2 regions of the Streptomyces sp. NPDC058665 genome follow, and region 2 is predicted to be linked to the other one. Evidence: predicted binding sites of a transcription regulator. Region 2 holds the regulator's gene; the other holds the start of a gene.

Region 1 (9,774 bases), on a different contig from region 2:
CGGCGAGCATCACCCGCAGACCCTGTGGGCGCAGCACAACCTCGTCCTGTGCAGGCGCAGGGCGGGCACGAAGGGTGAGGACTTCGGTCCCGTGATGGCCGACCTGCTCGCGCGCCACGAGCGCGTGTACGGCAAGAGCCATCACAACAACCTGATGCTCGTCACGGACTACGGCAACTACCTGCGCGTGCACGGCGATCTGGGGCACGCCAAGGATCTGCTCGCGGAGGCCGAGGACACCTACCGCTCCCTGGTCGGCCAGGCCCACCCCGTACCGACCGGCATGCAGTCCAACGTCGGGCTCCTCATGCAGGCCGAGGGGAACAGGGACGGCGCGCTCGTCCTCTTCGAGCAGGCGCTCACGGGTCTGCGCACCCTGCTCGGCGACGACCACCCCTGGACCCTGGGCTGCGCGCTCAACGCGTCCGGCGGGCGCAATCTGACGGGACGTCTGGAGGAGGCCGCCGAGCTGAGCAGGGACACGCTGCGGCGCGCCCGTGCGGTGATGGGCGACGACCATCCGATGACGCTCTCCAGCCAGACGGCGCTCGCGGCCGACCTGCGCGCGCTCCAGCAGCGCGAGGAGGCGGACAAGGTGGAGGAGGACGCGCTCCAGAAGCTGACGCGCACCATGGGCGCGCAGCACCAGCACACCCTCTCCGCCCGCCAACGGGTACGGCCCTACTGGGACTTCGAGCCGTATCTGGGCTGAGCACCAGGCAGCGACGTACGAGGGCCCGGCACCGCTCGCGCGGTACCGGGCCCTCGTACGTACGTCGGATCACACCGGTCAGGCGTCGAACACCTCGGCGCACAGCTGCGCCTGCTCCGCCTGGTGCCGCTTGGCGGAACCGACCGCCGGCGACGAGGACGCGGGCCGCGAGATACGGCGCAGCCGCTCGTCGTGCGGGACGTCGGCGCCGACCGCCAGGTCCAGGTGGTCGATCAGGTTGAGCGCGATGAACGGCCACGCACCCTGGTTCGCCGGCTCCTCCTGCGCCCACAGGTACTTCTCGGCGTTCGGGTACTTCGCGATCTCCGCCTGGAGCTCCGCGCCCGGCAGCGGGTACAGCCGCTCAAGACGCACGATCACCGTGTCCGTCAGACCGCGCTTCTGCCGCTCGGCGTCCAGATCGTAGTAGACCTTGCCCGCGCAGAAGACGACCTTGCGGACGGCCGCCGGATCGATCGTGCCCGCCTCGGTCATCGAGTCGCCGATCACCGGGCGGAAGCCGCCGGTGGTGAACTCCTCGATCTTCGAGGTCGCCGCCTTCAGCCGCAGCAGCAGCTTCGGGGTGAAGACGACCAGCGGCTTGTGGTGCGGATTGTGGACCTGCCAGCGCAGCAGGTGGAAGTAGTTCGACGGCAGGGTCGGCATCGCGACCGTCATGTTGTTCTGCGCGCACACCTGGAGGAAGCGCTCGGGGCGCGCGGACGAGTGGTCCGGGCCCTGGCCCTCGTAGCCGTGCGGCAGCAGCAGCGTGACGCCCGAGGTCTGGCCCCACTTCTGCTCCGCCGATGAGATGAACTCGTCGACGACGGTCTGCGCCCCGTTGACGAAGTCGCCGAACTGGGCCTCCCACATGACCAGCGACTCCGGGCGGGCCAGTGAGTAGCCGTACTCGAAGCCCATCGCCGCGTACTCGCTGAGCAGCGAGTCGTAGACGTTGTACCGGGCCTGGTCCTCGGCCAGGTACAGCAGCGGGGTGTAGTCCTCGCCGGTCTCCTGGTCCACCAGCACCGCGTGGCGCTGGCCGAACGTGCCGCGGCGGGTGTCCTGGCCCGAGAGCCGGACCGGGGTGCCCTCCATCAGCAGCGAGCCGATGGCGAGCGTCTCGCCGGTGCCCCAGTCGATCGTGCCGTCCTCCACCGACGCGGCGCGGCGCTGCATCTGCGGCATGAGCCGCGGGTGCACCGTGATGTGGTCGGGGATGTTGACCTGGGACTCGGCGATCCGCTTGACGACCTCCTGGGAGATGGCCGTGGTGACCGCGACCGGGAACTCCGCCTGGGCGTCCGGGACATGGGCCGGAGCCGGGTGCGACGTGGCCTCGCGGACCTCGGCGAACACCTTCTCCAGCTGGCCCTGGAAGTCCTGGAGCGCCTGCTCCGCCTCTTCCAGGGTGATGTCGCCGCGCCCGATCAGCGACTCGGTGTAGAGCTTGCGCACCGAGCGCTTCTTGTCGATCAGGGTGACCATCTGCGGGTTGGTGAACTGCGGGTTGTCGCCCTCGTTGTGACCGCGCCTGCGGTAGCAGATGAGGTCGATCACGACGTCCTTGTTGAACGTCTGGCGGAACTCGAACGCGAGCCGCGCCACCCGGACGCACGCCTCCGGGTCGTCACCGTTCACATGGATGATCGGCGCCTCGATCATGCGCGCGACGTCGGTCGCGTACATGGAGGAGCGCGAGGCCTCCGGGGCGGCGGTGAAGCCGACCTGGTTGTTGATCACCACGTGCACCGTGCCGCCGGTGCGGTAGCCGCGCAGCTGCGACATGTTGAGCGTCTCGGCGACGACACCCTGGCCCGCGAAGGCCGCGTCGCCGTGCAGCGCGACGGGCAGCACGGTGAAGTCCGTGCCCGCCTTGTTGATGATGTCCTGCTTGGCGCGCGCGATGCCTTCGAGGACCGGGTCGACCGCCTCCAGGTGCGAGGGGTTCGCGGCCAGCGAGACCTTGATCTGCTCGCCGTCGAGACCGGTGAAGGTGCCCTCGGCGCCCAGGTGGTACTTCACGTCGCCGGAGCCGTGCATCGACTTCGGGTCGAGGTTGCCCTCGAACTCGCGGAAGATCTGGGCGTACGACTTGCCGACGATGTTCGCCAGGACGTTGAGCCGGCCGCGGTGGGCCATGCCGATGACGACCTCGTCCAGCCGTGACTCGGCCGCCGAGTCGATGACCGCGTCGAGCAGCGGGATGACGGACTCGCCGCCCTCCAGCGAGAACCGCTTCTGGCCGACGTACTTGGTCTGGAGGAACGTCTCGAACGCCTCGGCGGCGTTGAGCCTGCGCAGGATCCGCAGCTGTTCCTCGCGCTCCGGCTTGGTGTTGGAGCGCTCGATGCGGTCCTGGAGCCACTTGCGCTGCTTCGGGTCCTGGATGTGCATGAACTCGACGCCGGTGGTGCGGCAGTACGAGTTGCGCAGCACGCCCAGGATGTCGCGCAGCTTCATCATCGACTGGCCGGCGAAGCCGCCGACCGCGAACTCCCGCTCCAGGTCCCACAGGGTGAGGCCGTGCTCGGTGATGTCCAGGTCGGGGTGCTTGCGCTGGCGGTACTCCAACGGGTCGGTGTCGGCCATGACATGGCCGCGCACCCGGTAGGAGTGGATCAGCTCGAAGACCCGCGCGGGCTTCGTGACGTCCTCGTCGTGCGAGGCGTCGATGTCCTTGAGCCAGCGGACCGGCTCGTAGGGGATGCGCAGCGACTGGAAGATCTCGTCGTAGAACTCGTTCTCGCCGAGCAGCAGTTGGCTGACGATCCGCAGGAACTCGCCCGAGGCGGCGCCCTGGATGACGCGGTGGTCGTACGTGGAGGTCAGCGTCATGACCTTGGAGATGCCCAGCTTGTTCAGGGTGTCCTGCGAGGTGCCCTGGAACTCGGCCGGGTAGTCCATCGATCCGACGCCCATGATGACCGACTGACCGGGCATCAGACGCGGCACGGAGTGGACCGTGCCGAGACCGCCCGGGTTGGTCAGCGAGACGGTGACGCCGCTGAAGTCGTCCATCGTCAGCTTGTTGTTGCGGGCGCGCCGGACGATGTCCTCGTACGCCTGCCAGAACTCGAAGAAGTTGAGCGTCTCGGCCTTCTTGATGCCGGCGACGACCAGTTGGCGGTCGCCGTTCGGCTTCACCAGGTCGATGGCCAGACCGAAGTTGATGTGCTCCGGCTTGACCAGGGTGGGCTTGCCGTCCTTCACCGTGAAGGAGTAGTTCATCGACGGCATGGCCTTGATGGCCTGCACCATCGCGTAGCCGATGAGGTGCGTGAAGGAGATCTTGCCGCCGCGCGCCCGCTTCAGGTGGTTGTTGATGACGATGCGGTTGTCGAAGAGCAGCTTCACCGGGACGGCGCGCACGGACGTGGCCGTGGGCAGCTCCAGCGACAGGTTCATGTTCTTCGCGACGGCCGCCGACGGGCCGCGCAGCGTCACGTACTCGGGGCCCGTGGGCTCCTCGGCCGGCGCTTCCTTCGGCTCGGCCACGACCGCGGGCTTGGCGGCGGGCGCCGCCTTCGCCGGTGCGGGCGCGGCGGCGGCGGGCCTGGCAGGCGCGGCGGGGGCGGCCGGCGCCTGGGTCTCGGCCTTGGGGGCGGGGGCCTGCGCGGGAGCCGCGGCCACGGGCTTCGCCGGCGCGGCCGGGGCCGTCGCGGTGGTGGTGGCGGGCGGCGCTGCCGGTGCGGCGCTCACCGCAGCCCCCGCGGCTGCGGTGGATGTCGCGGCCGGCTCCGGGGATTTGTCCGCCGCACCGGTGGTGCCCGGCTTGTAGTCGGCGAAGAAGTCCCACCAGGCACGGTCGACCGAATTCGGGTCCTGGAGGTACTGCTGGTAGATCTCGTCGACGAGCCATTCGTTGGGCCCGAAGGCGGCGGCAGGATTCTTTTCCTGCCCCGTTTGGTCGGTCGAGACGCTTGAGTTACTGGGGGACTGAGACGACACGGCGGCAACCGCCCTCTTCCGCTTCACAAGGTGATGGACAGCGGGAATCAAGGCTACGCCTACCGGACCGAGAGGAGCAGACCGGGCGGGGGCAACGTCATGCAAGTCACACCGGAAGGCGGGTTTCGGCACAGGAATTGGCGGGAAACTAGCCAGGTTTCCTTGGGGCAGTCCTTGTAGCTGTCCTCGGAACTGTGGACACACCGTGGGAACGAGCACTTCCGGTGCCTCCGGCTCGAACCTTACGTCAACCCCGCGCCCGAGGTATTCCCGGAAGTGTCACCTGGATGAGGCACCCGCGAACGGATTCGGCCACCCCGATGCGTCCGCCGTGCAGATCCACCGCCCAGCTCGCGATCGCCAGCCCCAACCCCGTACCGCCGTCGCTGCCCGGCCCGTGCGGCGAGGGTGAGCTGCCGCGGTTGAAACGCTCGAAGACCCGGTGGCGCTCCGGCTCCGGAATGCCCGGCCCCTCGTCCTGGATCTCCAGATCCAGCGACTCGGGACCGTGCCCGCGCCGCGCCCGTACGGTCACCCGGCCGTGCGGCGGGCTGTGTTTGACCGCGTTGTCGATGAGATTGGCCACCACCTGGTGCAGCCGCTCCGCGTCCGCGTGCGCCGTCAGCTCCGGCGGCGACACATCCAGATGCAGATGGACGTCCGTACGGGTGTGATTGCCCGAGGCCGAGCTGAGGCCGCGCTGCGAGGCCGCGAGATTGGCCTCCTTCAGGACGCCCGACAGATACGGCCACACCTCGAAGCGCCGTGCTTTGAGCGGCAGCACACCGTTGTCGAGCCGGGAGAGGTCCAGCAGCGTCTCGACCAGCCGGCCCAGACGCTCCGTCTGCTTCAGCGCCGTACGCATCGTCTCCGGGTCGGCGGCGGACACCCCGTCCACCACGTTCTCCAGCACGGCACGCAGGGCGGCGATCGGGGTGCGCAGCTCGTGCGAGACGTTGGCGACCAGCTCCTTGCGGTGCCGGTCGACGGCCTCCAGATCGTCCGCCATCCGGTTGATGGTGGAGGCCAGATCGCCCAGTTCGTCACGGCGGTCGGCGCCACTGACCCGCCGGGTGTAGTCACCGTGCGAGATGCCCTTCGCGACGGTGTTCATCTCGTCCAGCGGCGCGGTCAGACCGTGCGCCACGAACTGCGTTATCAACAGCGTCGCGATCATCGAGAAGACCGTGATGAAACGCAGCTCCGTCTCGGTGCGCAGCGCCACCATCAGCAGGCCCGTGGTGATGAGCACGGAGACCACGACGAGCATGCCGAGCTTCGTCTTGATCGAGAACGGCCGCAGACCGCCGCCGTCGGGCCCGCCGACGGCGCCGTGCCCGGCTCTGATCCTGGCCGGGCCCTTCCGTGCGGGGCCCTGCCTGGACGGATCCTGGCGCGGCGCGCCGCCCGGCGACCGGCTCATGGCGCCGGTGTCTCCAGGGCGTACCCCACACCGTGCACCGTACGGATCCGCTCGGCGCCGATCTTGCGGCGCAGCGCCTTGATGTGGCTGTCGACCGTACGGGTGCCCGAGGCGTCCGCCCAGTCCCACACCTCGGCCAGCAGCTGCTCGCGCGATAGCACCGCGCGGGGCGTGTTCGCCAGGCAGACCAGCAGGTCGAACTCGGTGGGCGTCAGATGCACGTCCTCGCCGCGCACCCGTACCCGGCGCTGCGCGTGATCGATCTCCAGCTCGCCGAGGCGCAGGATGCCGCTGCGCGGGGTCACGGCGGCCAGCGCCGCGCGTTCCACCCTTCGCAGCAGCACATGCACCCGGGCCGCCAGCTCCCGCATCGAGAACGGCTTGGTCATGTAGTCGTCGGCCCCGACACCGAGGCCCACGAGCATGTCGGTCTCGTCGTCGCGCGCCGTCAGCATCAGCACCGGCACGGGGCGCTGCGCCTGGACACGGCGGCAGACCTCCAGACCGTCAAAGCCGGGCAGCATCACGTCGAGCACCATCAGGTCGGGCTGCCAGGCCTCGGCGGCGTCGACGGCGGCAGGGCCGTCGACGGCCGTCTGGACGACGAAGCCCTCGGCACGCAGCCGGGCCGCGATGGCGTCCACGATCGTCGCGTCGTCCTCGACCACGAGCACCCGGCGCTGCGCGCCGGGAGAGGCCGCGACCCCGTTCTGGCTGGTGTGTGTCTGCTCCATCGCCCCGCCCCTGGTACGTTCCGCGATCCGTGTTCCTCGATCCATCAACCTCATGAGGATGTGGATCCCATGTGTGGGGAGCAGCGTAGAGGCACCGGAGGGGTCCCGGCTACGCAGGGCGAACGCCGAGGTGGACCACGTCAGGCACTCCCCGGGCAACTTGGATCTCTTCGGTCCTAACCCCGGTGAAACCGGCATTCCGCAGGGCGTCCTCGAACGCGGACGAAGGTTGCGCGGACCAGACGGCGAGCACTCCGCCGGGGTTGAGCAGGGCCAGACAGGCGGCCAGTCCGCCGGGTGTGTAGAGGTTCGCGTTCTCGTCCGTGACGGTCCAGCCGGGGCCGTTGTCGATGTCCAGGCAGAGCGCGTCGTAGCGGTCGAGCGGCTGGTCGCCGCCTTCCGGCGGCTCCGTCCCCGGCTCTGTGTTCGTACGGATGTAGTCGACCAGATCGGTGTGGAGGATCACAGTCCGCGGGTCGCCGAGCGCCGCTCCGGAGATCCGTGCGAGCGGTCCCTCGTGGTGCCAGTCGATGACCGCCTGCTCGCGTTCGACCACCACGATCCGGCCCCAGCGCTCGTCGTCGGCGGCGTGCGCGAGCGAGAAGCCGACGCCGAGCCCGCCGATGAGGACGGACGGCAGGCCCTCGCGGCGGCCGGGGGCGAGGGCGGCCCGCGCGGCGTCGATCAGCAGGCGTTCGGAGCGGCCGTCGGAGGTGTCCATCAGGAAGGTGCCGTTGGCGATGATCTCGTGGATGTCACCACCACTCCCGCCGTCACCTGTGCCGCCGCGACCGGACCGCCGGCGCAGGACGACCTCGCCGTACGGGCCGTCGCGCCGGTCCAGGGTGACGGGACGGTCGTGGATCGTTCGGGACATGGGCTCGGGCACGGGGACGTCTCCTCAGTTCTGCGGGCGACCGGGGCCGGCGCCATCCTCGCGGGGTACGCGGGGCGACGGCAAACCGGTGGGATCGCTCAGAGCGAACACCCTCCCCAGGTATCGGGGAACAACTGGGGGCTCACAAGCATTGAGTCTGCATAGCTCAACTTTTTACTGCCGAAGGGGAGACCATGGCTGCCACGTCCACACCGCTCACCCTGCCCGTGCTGCCGCTCGACGACGAGGTCGTGCTGCCGGGGATGGTGGTGCCCCTGGACCTGTCCGACACCGAGGTGCGCGCCGCCGTCGAGGCCGCCCAGGCGGCTGCCCGCGACGAATCCGACGGGGGAAAGCCGAAGGTGCTGCTCGTGCCGCGCCTCGACGGGGCTTACGCGGGGACCGGCGTCCTCGGGACCGTCGAGCAGGTCGGCAGGCTCTCCGACGGCGACCCCGGCGCCCTGATCCGCGGCAGGGGCCGCGTCAGGATCGGCGCCGGTACGACCGGGCCCGGCCGGGCCCTGTGGGTCGAGGGTCTGCACGTCGACGAGACCGTGCCCGACCCGCTGCCCGGCTCCGTCACCGAACTGATCAAGGAATACAAGGCTCTCGCCACCGACTGGCTGAAGAAGCGCGGCGCCTGGCAGGTCGTGGACCGCGTCCAGCAGATCGACGACGTCTCGCAGCTCGCCGACAACGCCGGTTACTCGCCGTTCCTCAGCACCGCCCAGAAGGTCGAGCTGCTGGAGACCGCCGACCCGGTGGCCCGTCTGAAGACGGCGACCGACCAGCTCCGCGAGCACTTCGCCGAGCAGGACGTCGCCGAGTCCATCGCCAAGGACGTCCAGGAGGGCGTCGACAGGCAGCAGCGCGAGTTCCTGCTGCGGCGCCAGCTCGACGCCGTACGCAAGGAGCTGTCCGAGCTCAACGGCGACGCCGCCGACGAGTCCGACGACTACCGGACCCGCGTGGAGGCCGCCGACCTGCCCGAGCACGTCCGTGAGGCGGCGCTCAAGGAGGTCGACAAGCTGGAGCGGTCGTCCGACCAGAGCCCCGAGGGCTCGTGGATCCGCACCTGGCTGGACACCGTCCTCGAACTGCCGTGGAACGAGCGGTCCGAGGACGCGTACGACATCCAGGGAGCCCAGCGCGTCCTCGACGCCGAGCACGCGGGCCTGGACGACGTTAAGGAACGGATCACGGAGTACCTGGCCGTGCGCAAGCGCCGTAACGACCGCGGCCTGGGCGTCGTGGGAGGCCGCCGCGGCGGCGCCGTCCTCGCCCTCGTCGGTCCGCCCGGCGTCGGCAAGACCTCGCTCGGCGAATCCGTCGCGCACGCCATGGGACGGTCCTTCGTCCGCGTCGCGCTCGGCGGTGTCCGGGACGAGGCGGAGATCCGCGGCCACCGGCGTACGTACGTGGGCGCTCTCCCGGGCCGTATCGTCCGGGCGATCAAGGAGGCCGGTTCGATGAACCCGGTCGTCCTGCTCGACGAGATCGACAAGGTCGGCTCCGACTACCGGGGCGACCCGGCCGCGGCCCTCCTGGAAGTCCTCGACCCGGCGCAGAACCACACCTTCCGCGACCACTACCTGGAGGTCGAACTCGACCTCTCCGACGTGGTGTTCCTCGCCACCGCGAACGTCCTGGAGTCCATCCCCGAGGCACTGCTCGACCGGATGGAGCTGGTCCGTCTCGACGGCTACACGGAGGACGAGAAGGTCGTCATCGCACGCGACCACCTGCTGCCCCGGCAGCTGGAGCGGGCCGGTCTGGAGACCGGCGAGGTCACGCTGGAGGACGAGGCGCTGCGCAAGCTGGCGGGTGAGTACACCCGCGAGGCGGGCGTGCGTAACCTCGAACGCTCCATCGCCAGACTGCTCCGCAAGGTCGCCGCACAGCACGAGCTGGGCGAGCGTGAGCTGCCCTTCTCCGTGGGAGACGGCGAGCTGCGCGGTCTCATCGGCCGCCCGCACCACGTGCCCGAGTCCGCCCAGGACCCGGCCGAGCGCCGCACCGCGGTGCCCGGCGTGGCCACCGGCCTCGCCGTCACCGGCGCGGGCGGGGACGTCCTCTT
Region 2 (9,774 bases):
ACACGATGCCGATGCCCGCGTCGTCGCCCTGGACGGCGTCGGGGGCCTTGACCAGGTCGTTCAGTACGAGGTCGCGGTGGCCGTCGCCGTTGAAGTCGGCCGGGACGTCGCTGCCGTCGCCGCGCGGGACGGGGCGCTTCGGTACGGAGGCGGCGCCGGACAGGGGCGCGGTGTCGCCGTTCTTGGCCTCGCTGCCGCTGCCGCCGCCCGGCTTGTCCTCCGACCCGGAACCGCTGCAACCCGCCAGCAGCAGGGTCAGCGCCGTACAGAGGCCGGCACCGGCCATCACCGCTGTCGACGCGCCGGTACGTATGCGCACGACCTCATCCACCTACTTCTGTCCGGTCACCTGACATTCGCTGCCACATGATGCTCCAGTTCGCGCGTCGCGGTAAGGAAACGGACCGATCGCGATCACGGGCCGATCGGCTCAGGAGACGGCAAAGGCCGGACCCGCCCCCGAGGCAGGTCCGGCCTTCGCGTCCTCCGTATGTTCGGCCTTCGCGTCCTCCGTAAGGAGGGCGTTACGTCGCCGGCTCCGGCTCCGGTTCGACCGCCGGTTCCGCGGAGTCCTCCGGGTCCGCAGGCGTCCGCACCGAGTCGAGCAGCAGTTGCGCCACGTCCACGACCTGGAGCGATTCCTTCGCCTTGCCGTCGTTTTTTTTGCTGTTGACCGAGTCGGTCAGCATCACGAGGCAGAACGGGCACGCCGTCGACACGATGTCCGGATTCAGCGAAAGCGCCTCGTCCACACGCTCGTCGTTGACACGCTTGCCGATCCGCTCCTCCATCCACATCCGCGCACCGCCCGCGCCGCAGCAGAAGCCGCGCTCCTTGTGGCGGTGCATCTCCTCGTTACGGAGGCCGGGCACCTTCGCGATGATCTCGCGCGGCGGTGTGTAGACCTTGTTGTGCCGGCCCAGGTAGCAGGGGTCGTGGTAGGTGATCAGGCCCTCGACCGGGGTCACCGGGATCAGCCGCTCCTCGTCGACGAGGTGCTGGAGCAGCTGGGTGTGGTGGATGACCTCGTACTCGCCGCCGAGCTGCGGGTACTCGTTCGCGATCGTGTTGAAGCAGTGCGGGCAGGTCGCGACGATCTTCTTCGAGGACTTCGGCTTCCTGGTCTCCGGGTCGACCCCGCCGTCCTCGTTGAGGGACTCGCCGTAGGCCATGTTCAGCATCGCCACGTTCTCCTGGCCGAGCTGCTGGAACAGCGGCTCGTTGCCCAGGCGGCGGGCCGAGTCGCCCGTGCACTTCTCGTCGCCGCCCATGATCGCGAACTTCACACCGGCGATGTGCAGCAGTTCGGCGAACGCCTTCGTGGTCTTCTTGGCGCGGTCCTCAAGGGCGCCGGCGCAGCCGACCCAGTACAGGTAGTCGACCTCGGAGAGGTCCTCGATGTCCCGGCCGACGACCGGCACCTCGAAGCCGGCCTCCCGCTCGATCTCCTTGGTCCACTCCAGGCGCTGCTTCTTCTGAAGCCCCCATGGATTGCCCTTCTTCTCCAGGTTCTTGAGCATCGTCCCGGCCTCCGAGGGGAACGAGCTCTCGATCATCACCTGGTAGCGGCGCATGTCGAGGATGTGGTCGATGTGCTCGATGTCGACCGGGCACTGCTCGACGCACGCGCCGCACGTGGTGCAGGACCAGAGGACGTCGGGGTCGATGACACCGTTCTCGGCCAGCGTCCCGACCAGCGGGCGTTCGGCCTCCGCGAGGGCGGACGCAGGCACCCCGGCCAGTTGCTCCGCTGACGCCTTCTCCTCGCCCTCTGCCGTCTTGCCGCCGCCGGCCAGCAGGTACGGCGCCTTGGCGTGCGCGTGGTCGCGCAGAGACATGATCAGGAGCTTCGGCGAGAGCGGCTTGCCGGTGTTCCAGGCGGGGCACTGCGACTGGCAGCGACCGCACTCCGTGCAGGTGGAGAAGTCGAGGATGCCCTTCCAGGAGAACTGCTCGACCTGCGAGACACCGAAGACGTCGTCCTCGCCCGGGTCCTCGAAGTCGATCTCCTTGCCGCCGGAGACCATCGGGCGCAGCGCGCCCAGCGCCGTACCGCCGTCGGCCTCGCGCTTGAACCAGATGTTCGGGAAGGCCAGGAAGCGGTGCCAGGCGACGCCCATGTTCGTGTTGAGGCCGATGGTGATGGCCCAGATCATCGTCACGCCGAGCTTGATCATGGCGGTCAGGTAGACGAGGTTCTGGAGCGTGCCGAGGCTGAGCCCCTTGAAGGCCAGGACCAGCGGATACGAGGCCCAGTACGCGGGGTCGTAGCTGTCGACGTGGTGCAGGGCGCCTTCGAGGCCGCGCAGGGTGAGGATCGCGAGGCCGATGACGAGGATCACGTACTCGACGAAGTACGCCTGCCAGGCCTTGGAGCCGGTGAAGCGGGACTTGCGGCCGGCCCGTGAGGGCAGGTTCAGCAGCCGGATCGCCATCAGTACGAGGATGCCTACGGTCGTGGCGAGTGCGATGAACTCGATGTAGACCTCGTACGGAAGGAAGGTGCCGATGTACGGGATGATCCAGTCGGCCTGGAAGAGCTGGCCGTACGCGTTGACGATCGTCAGCCCGAGCGTCAGGAAGCCGATCGCGACGAACCAGTGCGCGAAGCCCACGACGCCCCAGCGGTTCATCCGCGTATGGCCGAGGAACTCCTTGGCGAGGGTGACCGTGCGCGCCCTGGGGTCGTCGGTGCGACTGCCGGCCGGTACGGGTGAGCCGAGCTTCACGAACCGGTAGATCTCGACGACGGCTCGGGAGATGAGCGCGACGCCGACCACGGTCAGCACCAGCGACACGATGATCGCGGCGAGTTGCATTGGGGGCTCCTCGGGCCTGCGAGGGTGGGAAGAACAGCACCACGTCAGTGGCTTCTACTGAGAAGTAACTGCTTCTACTAAGCGGTAACTTAATCGGTTTGTGCTGAGGGTACCCAGTTATCCCGCCGCACTGTAGCCGCGCGGCCGGTGATCTGTGTCGCTGAGGTGACCCTGTGCGGGGATCCGCGGCGTGGCCGTGTCCGTCTCGTACGGGGCGGAGGCTGCGGCCGGCGTACGGGCGAGGATCAGCAGGTCGAGGCCGATCCAGTGATGCTCCACGTAGTGCTGGTCGAGCAGCGCGGGCTCATCCCAAGGAAGCGGGGAGCGCCGGCGCACCTGGGCGAGGCCGGTGAGGCCCGGCCGTACGGACTGCCGCCAGGGCGCCGCCGCGCGGGGGTCGCCGGGCGCGAGCGGCGCGGGGCCGACGAGGGACATCTCGCCGCGTACGACATGGGGCAGGCGCGACAGCAGGTCGAGCCGGTGGCGGGGGGTGGCCAGGGAGCGGACGGCGAAGATCCGGCCGTCCATGCCGACCCGGGGTCCGTGGGTGAAGGCGCTGCCGGGGTGCCGCCTGGAGAGCGTGAGGGTGAGGGCGACGGCGGCCAGTACGGGTGAGGACAGAACCAGCAGCAGTGAACCCAGCGTCAGGTCCAGAAGGCGCTTGGGGTCGAGGACATGATCGAGGGTCCGGTCCAGGACGCCGAGGGTCCGGTCCAGGAGGCGGTCGACGACGCGGTTGACGACGCGGTTCAGGGTGCGGCCCAGGGCGCGTTTCAGCGCGCGGCCCAGGGTGTGGCCGGTGGCCCGGCGCGGATGGTCACCGGCGCGGGTCGCCGGGCCGGGAAGCGGGCGCGGAACCATGAGATACCCCCGACCGTTTGTGTGGACAGTGCGTGACTCGTGGCTTTTGCGAAGCGGGTGCCGGACGATCCTGGCCCAGCGGGGGAGTGAAGTTCCGAAGGCGCGCGGGCCTGCGGGAACGGCTGTCGCACGGCATGGTTCCCGGGTGGCGCCCCGAAATCGGGCCGCACGTTAGTTGAGTCCCCTCGACTCAGCTCTGTTGACGCCCAGGGATCGGTCGTGCATCCTTGAGCCTGTTCCACTCAAGTCAGCTGGAGGAATCGAAATGGCACGTGCGGTCGGCATCGACCTGGGCACGACTAACTCCGTCGTCAGCGTTCTCGAAGGCGGCGAGCCCACCGTCATCACCAACGCCGAAGGCGCCAGGACCACGCCGTCCGTCGTCGCCTTCGCCAAGAACGGCGAGGTGCTCGTCGGAGAGGTCGCCAAGCGCCAGGCAGTCACGAACGTCGACAGGACCATCCGGTCGGTCAAGCGCCACATGGGCACCGACTGGAAGATCAACCTCGACGGCAAGGACTTCAACCCGCAGCAGATCTCCGCGTTCGTCCTTCAGAAGCTGAAGCGCGACGCCGAGTCCTACCTGGGTGAGAAGGTCGCCGACGCGGTCATCACCGTCCCCGCCTACTTCAACGACTCCGAGCGCCAGGCCACGAAGGAGGCCGGCGAGATCGCGGGCCTCAACGTCCTGCGTATCGTCAACGAGCCGACCGCCGCCGCGCTGGCGTACGGGCTCGACAAGGACGACCAGACGATCCTCGTCTTCGACCTCGGCGGCGGCACCTTCGACGTGTCGCTCCTGGAGATCGGTGACGGCGTCGTCGAGGTGAAGGCCACCAACGGTGACAACCACCTCGGTGGTGACGACTGGGACCAGCGTGTCGTCGACTACCTGGTGAAGCAGTTCGCCAACGGTCACGGCGTGGACCTGGCCAAGGACAAGATGGCTCTCCAGCGTCTCCGCGAGGCCGCGGAGAAGGCGAAGATCGAGCTGTCGTCCTCCACCGAGACCACGATCAACCTGCCGTACATCACGGCGTCCGCCGAGGGCCCGCTGCACCTGGACGAGAAGCTCACGCGCTCGCAGTTCCAGCAGCTGACGGCCGATCTGCTGGAGCGCTGCAAGACCCCGTTCCACAACGTCATCAAGGACGCCGGTATCGCGCTGTCCGAGATCGACCACGTGGTCCTGGTCGGCGGCTCCACGCGTATGCCCGCCGTCGCCGAGATCGTCAAGGAGCTCACCGGCGGCCGTGACGCCAACAAGGGCGTCAACCCCGACGAGGTCGTGGCCATCGGTGCCGCGCTCCAGGCCGGTGTCCTCAAGGGCGAGGTCAAGGACGTCCTGCTGCTCGACGTCACCCCGCTGTCCCTGGGTATCGAGACCAAGGGCGGCATCATGACCAAGCTGATCGAGCGCAACACGACGATCCCGACCAAGCGTTCCGAGATCTTCACGACGGCCGAGGACAACCAGCCGTCGGTGCAGATCCAGGTCTACCAGGGCGAGCGCGAGATCGCGGCGTACAACAAGAAGCTCGGGATGTTCGAGCTGACCGGTCTGCCGCCGGCCCCGCGCGGCGTGCCGCAGATCGAGGTCGCCTTCGACATCGACGCCAACGGCATCATGCACGTGGCCGCGAAGGACCTCGGCACCGGCAAGGAACAGAAGATGACCGTCACCGGTGGCTCCTCGCTGCCGAAGGACGAGGTCAACCGGATGCGCGAAGAGGCCGAGCAGTACGCGGACGAGGACCACCGCCGTCGCGAGGCCGCCGAGACCCGCAACCAGGCCGAACAGCTCGTGTACCAGACCGAGAAGTTCCTCAAGGACAACGAGGACAAGGTCCCCGGTGACGTGAAGGAAGAGGTCGAGACCTCCATCGGCGAGCTGAAGGAGAAGCTCAAGGGTGAGGACACGGCCGAGATCCGTACGGCCACGGAGAAGGTCGCGGCCGTCTCGCAGAAGCTCGGCCAGGCCATGTACGCCAACGCGCAGGCCGAGGGCGCCGGCAACGACGCCCAGGGCACGGAGCAGGCCGGTCCCGCCGGCGGCCCCGACGGCGCTGACGATGTCGTGGACGCCGAGATCGTCGACGACGAGAAGCCCAAGAAGGACGGTGCCGCGTGACGGAGGAGACTCCGGGCTTCGAAGAGGAGCCCGACGTCCCTTCCGGCGCCACCCCCGAAGACGCCGCGCCGAAGGCCGCCGCGTCTGGCTCCGCCAAGGAGCCGGGCCCGGCGTCCCCGGCCGGGGACGTACAGCAGGACGCCACACAGATCGCCCTGATCGCACAGCTGGACCAGGTCCGTACGGCGCTCGGTGAGCGCACGGCAGACCTCCAGCGGCTTCAGGCCGAGTACCAGAACTACCGCCGCCGGGTCGAGCGGGACCGGGTCACGGTCAAGGAGATCGCCGTCGCGAGCCTTCTGACCGAGCTGCTGCCCGTGCTCGACGACATCGGGCGCGCCCGTGAACACGCCGAGCTGGTGGGCGGGTTCAAGTCGGTGGCGGAATCGCTCGAAACGGTGGCCGCGAAGATGGGCCTCCAGCAGTTCGGCAAGGAGGGCGAGCCCTTCGACCCGACGATCCATGAAGCCCTGATGCACAGCTACGCGCCGGATGTCACCGAGGACACGTGCGTCGCGATCCTGCAGCCTGGGTACCGGTTCGGCGAGCGGACCATCAGGCCCGCCCGTGTCGCCGTGGCGGAGCCCCAGCCGGGGGTCCAGCCCGGGGAGAAGGCGAAGACCGCCGACGAGCCGGACACGGACGAGGAGAGCGGTGGCCCGGACGAGGGCTGACGTGCGCGACAGCGGTACGGACGGGCAGTACGCATGACGGGCAGTGAGGAGGGACGTCGGGAATGAGTACCAAGGACTTCGTGGAGAAGGACTACTACAAGGTTCTCGGCGTCCCCAAGGACGCCACCGAGGCCGAGATCAAGAAGGCGTACCGGAAACTCGCCCGCGAGTTCCACCCGGACGCCAACAAGGGTGACGTCAAGGCCGAGGAGCGCTTCAAGGAGATCTCCGAGGCCAACGACGTGCTCGGCGACCCCAAGCGGCGCAAGGAGTACGACGAGGCGCGCTCGCTCTTCGGCAACGGCGGCGGCTTCCGGACCGGCCCCGGCGCCGGTGGCGGCGGGTCCTTCAACTTCGACCTGGGCGACCTCTTCGGAGGCGGCCCGCAGGGCGGCGGCGGAGGGCCCCAGGGCCAGGGCGGCGCGGGCGGTTTCGGCGGCGGGCTCGGGGACGTGTTCGGCGGCCTCTTCAACAGGGGCGGTCCCGGCACCGGTACGCGTACGCAGCCGCGCCGCGGCCAGGACATCGAGTCCGAGGTGACGCTCAGCTTCACCGAGGCGGTCGACGGGGCCACTGTCCCGCTGCGGATGTCCAGCCAGGCGCCCTGCAAGGCGTGTTCGGGCACCGGCGACAAGAACGGCTCGCCGCGGGTCTGCCCGACCTGCGTGGGCACCGGACAGGTGTCGCGCGGCACGGGCGGCGGCTTCTCGCTGACCGATCCGTGCGTGGACTGCAAGGGCCGTGGGCTGATCGCCCAGGACCCCTGCGAGGTCTGCAAGGGCAGCGGCCGTGCCAAGTCCTCACGGACCATGCAGGTCCGCATCCCGGCGGGCGTCAGCGACAGCCAGCGGATCCGGCTGCGCGGCAAGGGCGCTCCGGGTGAGCGCGGCGGTCCGGCGGGCGATCTGTACGTGGTGGTCCACGTCGGCTCGCACCCGGTCTTCGGCCGCAAGGACGACAACCTCACTGTCACGGTGCCGGTCACCTTCGTGGAGGCGACGCTCGGCGGCGAGGTCAAGGTCCCGACGCTGGGCGGGCCGCCGGTCACCCTGAAACTGCCCGCGGGCACGCCCAACGGCCGTACGATGCGCGCCCGGGGGAAGGGCGCCGTACGCAAGGACGGCACCCGTGGCGACCTCCTGGTCACCGTCGAGGTGGTCGTGCCCAAGGAACTCGGCGCCGAGGCCCGTGACGCGCTGGAGAGTTACCGGAAGGCGACCGCGGGGGAGAACCCGCGGGACGAGCTGTTCCAGGCAGCGAAGGGAGCGTGACTCCAATGGACGGGGTCGGGCGGCGTCGACCGCGCTCATCGTTCAATCCGAGCTTCGAACTGACCGAAGAATCGCCGGTGTACGTCATCTCGGTGGCGGCCCAACTGTCGGGCCTGCATCCGCAGACCCTGCGCCAGTACGACCGGCTGGGCCTTGTCTCGCCGGACCGTACGGCGGGCCGGGGCAGGCGCTACTCCGCGCGCGACATCGAACTGCTCCGCCAGGTACAGCAGTTGTCGCAGGACGAGGGCATCAACCTGGCCGGAATCAAGCGCATCATCGAACTGGAGAACCAGGTCGCGGCGTTGCAGGCACGCGTCGCCGAACTGGGCGCGGCGGTGGACGGCGCGGCGGCGGCGATGCGCCAACGCGAGGCCCAGGTCCACGCGTCGTACCGGCGTGACCTGGTGCCGTACCAGGACGTGCAGCAGACGAGCGCGCTGGTGGTGTGGCGGCCGAAGCCGAAGCTGTCGTCGGACTAGGACCAGGAGCTTGACGGGGAGGAGGGCCCGGTGCCCCCTGGAGAGATCCAGCGGGCACCGGGCCCTCGGTCTTTCGCCGACTTCCTGGACCGCTCCGGCCCGTTCGGCACCCACCGCTTTGTGCCAGCGTTTTCGCGGAGCGAAAGGACAGTCGGCTTGGAGAAGAGGCCCGTTGGTGAGGTCGGCCGCAAGGTCGCCGAGGTCAACAGAACAGGTCTTCGGTGATGGCCCTTGTGCCCCTCGTGTACCTGGCCCTGGCGACGGCGTGGACTCTGTTGCCCTTCCTCGCGATGAGGGAAAGGGGTGTGGCGACACACCTTCTTGTCGGCCATGTCGCGGTCGGAACTGTCGCATGGCTGTACGCCGTGGTGTTCACCCAGTTGGGCCCAGCGGTGGTGTTCTGCGCAGGTCCTGGCACGTTGATCTCGCTGCTTTTCGTTTTCCTCAGGGTGGCGTTCCCCGACAAGAGGAACGAGTCACACTGAACGGGGCGTCTCGGGATCGACCAGGCCCGACTGGATCAGCAGGGCGCCGAGGTGGGTGCGGCTGGAGGCGCCCAGGGCCTGCATCAGTTTGGCTATGTGCGAGCGGCAGGTGCGGACACTGATGCCCATGCGGCGGGCCACCACCTCGTCGGTGGTTCCTTCGACGAGGAGGCGGGCGATGCTCTGTTGGACCGATGTGACCGGGGTGTCCCGGGAGACGGCGGGCGGGCGTTCCGTGATGGGGGTCGCCTGGGCCCACAGGACCTCGTAGACCTGTATGAGGTACGTGATCAGGGCGGGGTGCCGGATCTCCAGGGCCGTGCGGCGGTCGGTGCTGGCGGGGATGAAGGCCAGCGCGCGGTCGACGATGATCAGGCGCTCGACGGTCTGCTCGACCGTGCGTACCTCCAGCCGGTCGGCGGGGACGTTCTCCAGGTACTCCTTGATGTGCGGGCTGTAGCGCGCCGGGTGCTGGTACAAGTGCCGTAATCGGGCGCCTCGTTCGATGGCGGAAAGGGAGCGGGACAGACCCTCCATCATGAGTTCGCGCTCCCGGCTGAAGCCCGGCTGGACTGTCAGGATCTCTTGCGTCGCCGCACGCGCGGCCTCGCCGACCTTCGCGTCGATCAGCGCTTTTCCGTCCAGCAGGGTGATGGAGAGGTTGGGGTCCTCGGCGACGACGGCGCTCAGAGGCGCGAGTGAGTCGACGAGGGAGGCGGTGAGCCGCACGCGTTCGTGGATCTCGCGCGTGATGGGCTGGAGAAGGTGTGCCAGGGCCGCGGACGGCAGTACCGGGCACAGCCACGCGTCGTCGAGAGGGTCGGGGTACAGCAGCGCCATGTCGAGGAGGCAGGGCGCCGGCCCCAGCGCGGCGCGAGCGATCCGTCTGTTGCGCAGCGCCTCGCTGTAGAGCTGGATCCCCGTCTCGCACAATTCGCGGTCACTGTGCGGATGCGGCTGATTGTCCATATTTGCGCCTATACGGCTACCCCCCTGTTTCTGCAATGCATGAAGATGGCGGTGGTGGTATTCCGGGTGCTGCGGGATCGTT

The links. Region 2 encodes HspR, which represses chaperone genes until heat shock. Its sites were predicted from a motif close to TTGAGNNNNNNNNNCTCAA; they were not measured.
Region 1: lon (endopeptidase La) is a predicted target of HspR. The motif match lies at 7,849-7,867, and genes of this name have one in related genera.

The regions. Positions count from the first base shown of each region.
Region 1 is NZ_JBHXRX010000005.1:131,848-141,621, reverse strand. It holds gene fxsT (FxSxx-COOH system tetratricopeptide repeat protein) at 1-712, shown strand, start outside; gene ACFWV8_RS04715 (multifunctional oxoglutarate decarboxylase/oxoglutarate dehydrogenase thiamine pyrophosphate-binding subunit/dihydrolipoyllysine-residue succinyltransferase subunit) at 791-4,663, opposite strand; gene ACFWV8_RS04710 (ATP-binding protein) at 4,911-5,933, opposite strand; gene ACFWV8_RS04705 (response regulator transcription factor) at 6,083-6,820, opposite strand; gene ACFWV8_RS04700 (spermidine synthase) at 6,930-7,697, opposite strand; gene lon (endopeptidase La) at 7,892-9,774, shown strand, end outside.
Region 2 is NZ_JBHXRX010000020.1:9,722-19,495, forward strand. It holds gene ACFWV8_RS15220 (FG-GAP repeat domain-containing protein) at 1-286, opposite strand, end outside; gene ACFWV8_RS15225 (heterodisulfide reductase-related iron-sulfur binding cluster) at 525-2,819, opposite strand; gene ACFWV8_RS15230 (sugar transferase) at 2,937-3,680, opposite strand; gene dnaK (molecular chaperone DnaK) at 3,946-5,811, shown strand; gene grpE (nucleotide exchange factor GrpE) at 5,808-6,485, shown strand; gene dnaJ (molecular chaperone DnaJ) at 6,548-7,756, shown strand; gene ACFWV8_RS15250 (heat shock protein transcriptional repressor HspR) at 7,762-8,238, shown strand; gene ACFWV8_RS15255 (hypothetical protein) at 8,463-8,723, shown strand; gene ACFWV8_RS15260 (LuxR C-terminal-related transcriptional regulator) at 8,715-9,692, opposite strand.